DNA from 3 places in the Azospirillum palustre genome. Region 2 is predicted to be linked to each of the others. Evidence: predicted binding sites of a transcription regulator. Region 2 holds the regulator's gene; each other region holds the start of a gene.
The links. Region 2 encodes LexA, which represses DNA repair genes until DNA is damaged. Its sites were predicted from a motif close to ATGTTCTANTTTGGTTC; they were not measured.

Region 1 (2,265 bases), 810 kb from region 2:
CGTGCCTTCAAAGATTTCCGCGCAACCCGGTCATTTCAAGGCGCATCCGGTCAAATCACGCCGACGAGGTCGAGAACGCCGGCGACTGCTACCGCACCGCCACACAGACGCACGGCACGGTCCGACTCGGCCTGTGTCACCGCGATCGACAGACCCAGCCCGCCGCAGGCCACCAGCATCAACCCTGACGCGAAACCGGCCCAATAGAGCGGCGGTCCCTGGTGTGCATGGCCGTGGAACACCGCGGCGACCGCGGCGACCAGCACCGCCACTGCCGCCGGGGCGCGCACCCCCAGCGCCACCAGCGACCCGACCACCACCAGCGAGGCGGCCAACCCCGGCCCGGCATAGGGCAGCCGTACGCCCATCTGGGCGGCGAAGCCCGCCGCCAGCGCGGCGGTCACCGCGGCGGCCGGCACCTGCCACACCGCGGTGCCGCCGGCCTGTCCGGCCCACATGCCGATGCCGAGGATGCCCAGCAGATGCTGCAACACCCACACCGGCGTGGTCAGCCCGTTGCCGAAGGCCCCCGTCACCGTCGTCATGCGCCCGCATCCCCCGTCCGTTCCGCTCCGGCTGCCGGTATGGCGGCTGAGCGGGGGCGGGGTCAAGCCGCCAAGTCCGGCGCCGACACGGCGCCGAAGGGGGGAGGCGGGGTTGACGCTACCGCGCCAGCGGGTCGCCGAACTGGCGCAGGTCGTTTTCCCGCCGCATCAGGTCGCGCTGGCCCAGCGGGTCGAGCCGGCCCATGGCGTCGTCGGTGCGCATGCGGTCGACCTCCGGCCGGATCAGGTCGCGCTTGAAGGCGTCGGTGGCGCTCTGCGACGAGGGCGGGGGCGGCACCGGGATCGGGCGCGGCGGCTGGGGCAGGGCGGCCGGGTCGGGCGGCGGCGACGAACTGCCGCGGCGGCGCTTGGGCGGCGGCTGGTCGGTGCCGTCCGGGTCGCGGCGGATTTGGCGGTCGCCGCTCTGCCGGGCGGGGGCGGGGTTCGAGTCGGCGCGCGACTGCTCCGCCTGGATCTGGCTCCAGGTTCGTCGCTCGCCCCCGCCGGGAACGACCGTCTGGTTGTAGACGGGCGGAAAGGCCTGGGCGCGGCCGGGCGTGTCGTCGCGCAGGTCCGACGGCGCGCAGGCGCCGGCCGCCAGCAGGAGAAGGAGCGGAGCCAGACGGCTGACGACCGGATGGCGGGCGAAGGACGGGGGATGTGGGGTCATGTACGGAATGTCGGCACTGCCGAACGTTTCGGCAAGATGACCCCAAAGGAGGGACTCCCCTTGCGGCCGAGCCAGCGCTACAATGTTCTTTGTTTGTTCTTAGCGGTCGAGGGGAGAGGGATTGGTCCGCGGAGCAGAGAGAACCAAGCGCCGCATCCTTGCCCTGTGGCTGCCGCGCCTGCCGACCGACGCGCGGGAGCGGCTCATGCCGCCGGAGTTGCGGGCGCGCCCCTTCGTCCTGCTGCGGACGGAACGCCAGCGGCGGGTGGTGGTCGCGGTCAACCGGGCGGCGGCGCTGCTGGGCATCGCCCCCGGCAATACCCTCAGCGATGCCCGTGCGCTGGAACCGACGCTGGAGGCGGCGGAGGCGACGCCGGAGGACGATTCGGCCCTGCTCGGCCGCATCGCCGACTGGGCGCGGCGCTACAGCCCCTGGACCGCGGCGGACGAGCCGGACGGGGTGGTGATCGACCTCACCGGCTGCGCCCATCTCTTTGGGGGCGAGCCGGCGCTGGCCGCCGACCTGACCGGCCGGCTGCGCGCCGCCGGCTTCGCCGCCCGTGCCGCCATTGCCGACACCCCGGCCGCCGCCTGGGGGCTGGTGCGGTTCGGCAGTCCGGAGCAGCGGCGTCGCGAGTCGTTGGATGACCTGCCGCTCGCCGCCCTGCGGCTGCCGGCGGAGACGGTGGAGGGATTGCACGCGCTGGGCCTGCGCCGGATCGGCGATTTGCATGCCATGCCGCGGGCGGGGCTGGCGGCGCGGTTCGGGGCCGGGTTGATGCAACGGTACGATCAGGCCTTCGGCCGGCTGGACGAGCCGATCTCCCCGCGCCGGCCAGTGCCGGACCATCGCGAGCGTCTGACCTTCGCCGAACCGATCGCCACGCCCGAATCGATTGCCGGGGCGCTGCGCCATCTGCTGGGGAGGCTGTGCAAGGGGCTGGAGGCGACGGGGCAGGGGGCGCGCCGGCTGCGTCTGGATGCCCATCGCACCGACCAGCGGGTGGACGATGACCCGCAGAGCCTGACGCTCGGCACCAGCCGCCCGGT
Region 2 (2,265 bases):
CTTCGGGCTGGAGGCGCCGGCGCTGATCGCCATGAACTGGGGTGACCGGGCGGTGATCTGGACGGCGGAGTTCTTCGGCCGCCTCCCCTGGGCGTCGCTGACCGTGCCGGCGATGCCGGCGGACGGGTTCGCGCTGCTGGTGATGGGTGGGATTTGGCTGTGCCTGTGGACGCGGTGGTGGCGTTGGCTGGGGATGCTGCCGGTCCTGGCGGGACTGGCCTCGCCGATGCTGGCGGTGCGGCCGGATGTGCTGGTGGCCGGCGACGGCACGGTGATGGCGGTCAGGCTGCCGGACGGACGGCTCAGCGCGTCGGTCAAGGGCGGCGGGCGGATGACCGAAACCTGGCGGGAGCGCGATGGCGAGCGGTCGCCGGCCGATCCCTGGCCGGGTGACGGGGGATGGAGCGGGGGAGGGCGCTCGCTGGACTGCGACGCACTTGGCTGCCTGTACCGGGTGCAGGGAAAGACGGTGGCCTTGTTGCGGCTGCCGGATGCGCTGGACGAGGACTGCGGGGCGGTCGATGCGGTGGTGACGGCGGAGGTGGCGCGGCGCTGCCGGGGGGAGCTGGTGGTGGACCGCTGGATCCTGCGCCATGAAGGCGCGCATACGCTGACGGTGACCGCCGAGGGGGTGGCGGTGAAGACGGTGCGCGGGCTGAGGGGAGATCGGCCCTGGACCGGAGGGAAGTGAGAGGAGCTTGGACCTCGCCGCTCCCCTCCTCCGCAGGGGCGGAGGAGGGGAGCGGCGGCCGGGCACGAAAAGCTCAGTACTTGCGCACCAGACCGACCAGCTTGCCCTGCACGCGGACGCGGTCGGCGCCGAAGATGCGGGTTTCGTAGGCGGCGTTGGCGGGCTCCAGGGCGATGGTGTTGCCCTTGCGGCGCAGGCGCTTCAGCGTCACTTCGCCCTCGTCCACCAGAGCGACGACAATCGTGCCGTTTTCGGCCGCATCGCAGCGCTGGATGACGATGGTGTCGTGGTCGAGGATGCCGGCTTCGATCATCGAGTCGCCGGAAACCTCCAGCGCATAATGGTCGCCACCGGTCAACATCGAGGCCGGAACGTCGACGAAGGCGCTGTTGTCGCGCAGGGCCTCGATCGGCGTACCGGCGGCGATCCGGCCATAGAGCGGGAGCTGCACCGTCTCGTTCGCGGCGGCCGGGGTCGGGGCGGGGGAAGCGGCATCGCGGCCGGCGAAGGCGAAATCGCCCTTGATGACGTTGGGCTGGAACTTCGGCTTGGGAGCCGCGGTCCGGTTGCGGGAGGCGTCGAGACCCTCGGGAAGGCGCAGAACCTCCAGCGCACGGGCCCGATGGGGCAGGCGGCGGATGAACCCGCGCTCCTCCAGCCCGGTGATCAGGCGATGGATACCCGACTTGGACTTCAGGCCCAGGGCGTCCTTCATCTCGTCGAACGACGGCGAGACACCGCCCTGGCCAAGCCGTTCGTGGATGAACAGCAGCAATTCGTGCTGCTTGCGCGTGAGCATGGATGCCTCCCGGCCTCGGCCAGACTGAAGATGGAACAAAAACTAAACGTTGCTCCATGTTCTAGTTTGGTTCCTGCTGCGCGTCAAGCCCCGCATCGGCTTCTTTTAGAACTTGTGTGGAACATTTGGAACGCGGTGAAACAGTTTTCCGGGGGATGTTCACCTGTTCCAGTGCTCGTCCAAGCGCCGTTCCAGGCGCCTCGCCCAAGTCTAAATGCTGAGCGCTCCATCCGTCAAAGGAAGCACGGTCACCATCGCGCCGGCCGGCTCGGGATCGGCATGGGGCGGGCGGGGAATCAGGCAATCGGCCTGGGCGTACAGGGTGGTGATGGCGCTGTCCTGCCGGGCGAAGGGCGTCACGGTCAGGACACCGTCCGGGCCGGCGGCCAGCGTGGCGCGCAGATATTCCTCGCGCCGGTCGTTGGCCCTCAGCGGGCCGGTCAAGCGGGCGCGCAGCGGCAGGCGGTCGTCCTCCGGCGGCAGGCCCTGCAGCACGCGCAGGATCGGGCGGAGGAACAGGAGCGCGGTGACGCCGGTGGACACCGGGTTGCCGGGCAATCCCAGCAGCGGCACCGATCCGGCACGGCCGAACATCAAGGCCTTGCCCGGACGCATCGCCACCGTCTGCACCTCCAGCGCCACGCCGCGTTCGGCCAGCACATCGCGCACGAAATCGTAATCGCCATGTGCCGCCCCGCCGGTGGTGACCAGCAGGTCGCAGCCGGCGGCCCCCTTCGCCAGGGCCGCCACGCTCTCCGGCGTGTCCTTGGCGACG
Region 3 (2,265 bases), 150 kb from region 2:
CAGGGGAGATGGGGTGGGCCTGATCCTGCACTTCATCGACATGACCGAGCGCAAGAGCCTGGAGGCCCAGTTCGCCCAGTCGCAGAAGATGCAGGCGGTCGGCCAGCTGGCCGGCGGCGTGGCGCACGACTTCAACAACCTGCTGACGGCGATGATCGGCTTCTGCGACCTGCTGCTGCTGCGGCACAAGCCGGGCGACCAGTCCTTCAGCGACATCATGCAGATCAAGCAGAACGCCAACCGCGCCGCCAACCTCGTACGGCAGCTGCTGGCCTTCTCGCGCCAGCAGACCCTGCAGCCGCGCGTCATCAACGTGACCGACGTGCTGGCGGAGCTGGCGAACCTGCTGCGCCGGCTGATCGGCGAGAACATCGAGCTGAAGATGATCCATGGCCGCGACCTGGGTCTGGTCAAGGTCGACCAGAACCAGCTGGAGCAGGTCATCATCAATCTGGTGGTCAATGCCCGCGACGCCATGGCCGGCGGCGGCAAGCTGATCGTCAACACCACCAACTACGTCGTCAGCCAGCCGGAACGGCGGGAGCACGAGACGGTGCCGGCCGGCAGCTACGTCTCCATCGAGGTGATCGACACCGGCTGCGGCATCGCGCGGGAGAATCTCCAGCGCATCTTCGAGCCCTTCTATACGACCAAGGAGGTCGGGTCGGGCACCGGGCTCGGCCTGTCGACGGTCTACGGCATCGTGCGGCAGACCGGCGGCTTCGTGCTGGTCGATTCGGCGGTGGGGGAGGGAACCACCTTCACCATCCTGCTGCCCCACCACCAGGGCGAACTGCGTCCGGTCGACACGGCGGAGCCGCGCGAGCGGCGCGGCAGCGACCTGACCGGCACCGGCATCATCCTGCTGGTGGAGGACGAGGACGCGGTGCGCGTCTTCTCCGCCCGCGCCCTGCGCAACAAGGGCTATCAGGTGCTGGAGGCCAAGAACGGCGAGGCGGCCTTGCAGCAGATCGAGACCAACGGCGCCTCCATCGACCTGCTGATCACCGACGTGGTGATGCCGCAGATGGACGGCCCGACGCTGGCCCGCCATGTCCGCAGGTTGCGCCCGGAGATGCGGGTCATCTTCATCTCCGGCTATGCCGAGGACCGGCTGGGCGAGATCGACGGCGTCGAGGTCGCCCATTTCCTGCCCAAGCCCTTCTCGCTGAAGCAGCTGGCCTCCAAGGTGAAGGAGGTCATCCGCGACGGGCGTTAGGGGGCTTGGAAGAGGGACGGCGAGGAGCGGATTCGCCGACGGGAACGGACCCGGACAACCCCGGCAAAATAGGAACGCACAGGAAACATCACCCCTTGCAAACAAGAACGAAGAGAGTACATTCAGCCTCGTTGCAAGAGCGCCGACCGTGTGTTCTAAGAGAGGGGTACCGGGCATGTCGTCCGCACAGCTTCGTTTGGTCGAGAAGGATTCCATGGACAAGCAGAAGGCGCTCGATGCCGCCCTGAGCCAGATCGAACGCGCGTTCGGCAAGGGCTCGATCATGAAGCTTGGCGCCAAGGAGAGCTTGGTCGAGACGGAGGTCATTTCCACCGGCTCCCTGGGGCTCGACATCGCGCTGGGCATCGGCGGCCTGCCGAAGGGCCGCATCATCGAAATCTACGGCCCGGAAAGCTCGGGCAAGACCACGCTGGCGCTGCACGCCATCGCCCAGGCCCAGAAGGCCGGCGGCACCTGTGCGTTCATCGACGCCGAGCATGCGCTCGACCCGTCCTATGCCCGCAAGCTCGGCGTCAAGGTCGACGATCTGCTGATCTCCCAGCCCGATGCCGGCGAGCAGGCGTTGGAGATCGCCGACACGCTGGTGCGCTCCGGCGCCATCGACGTGCTGGTGGTCGACTCGGTTGCGGCGCTGGTGCCGCGCGCCGAACTGGAAGGCGAGATGGGCGACAGCCATGTCGGCCTGCATGCCCGCCTGATGAGCCAGGCGCTGCGCAAGCTGACCGGCTCGATCTCCAAGTCGAACTGCCTCGTCATCTTCATCAACCAGATCCGCCTGAAGATCGGCGTGATGTTCGGCAACCCGGAGACGACGACCGGCGGCAACGCGCTGAAGTTCTACGCCTCGGTCCGTCTCGACATCCGCCGCATCGGCGCGATCAAGGACCGCGACGCCGTCGTCGGCAACCAGACCCGCGTCAAGGTGGTGAAGAACAAGATGGCCCCGCCGTTCCGCGTGGTCGAGTTCGACATCATGTATGGCGAGGGCGTGTCGAAGGTGGGCGAACTGCTCGATCTCGGCATCC

Region 1: a site for LexA is predicted at 1,298-1,314, ahead of CRT60_RS32995 (Y-family DNA polymerase). Genes of this name have one in related genera too.
Region 3: a site for LexA is predicted at 1,325-1,341, ahead of recA (recombinase RecA). Genes of this name have one in related genera too.

The regions. Positions count from the first base shown of each region.
Region 1 is NZ_PDKW01000043.1:2,264,863-2,267,127, reverse strand. It holds gene CRT60_RS33005 (HupE/UreJ family protein) at 51-545, opposite strand; gene CRT60_RS33000 (hypothetical protein) at 664-1,215, opposite strand; gene CRT60_RS32995 (Y-family DNA polymerase) at 1,337-2,265, shown strand, end outside.
Region 2 is NZ_PDKW01000043.1:1,451,508-1,453,772, reverse strand. It holds gene CRT60_RS37620 (ComEC/Rec2 family competence protein) at 1-691, shown strand, start outside; gene lexA (transcriptional repressor LexA) at 765-1,490, opposite strand; gene CRT60_RS29205 (molybdopterin molybdotransferase MoeA) at 1,701-2,265, opposite strand, start outside.
Region 3 is NZ_PDKW01000043.1:1,606,043-1,608,307, reverse strand. It holds gene CRT60_RS29910 (hybrid sensor histidine kinase/response regulator) at 1-1,219, shown strand, start outside; gene recA (recombinase RecA) at 1,395-2,265, shown strand, end outside.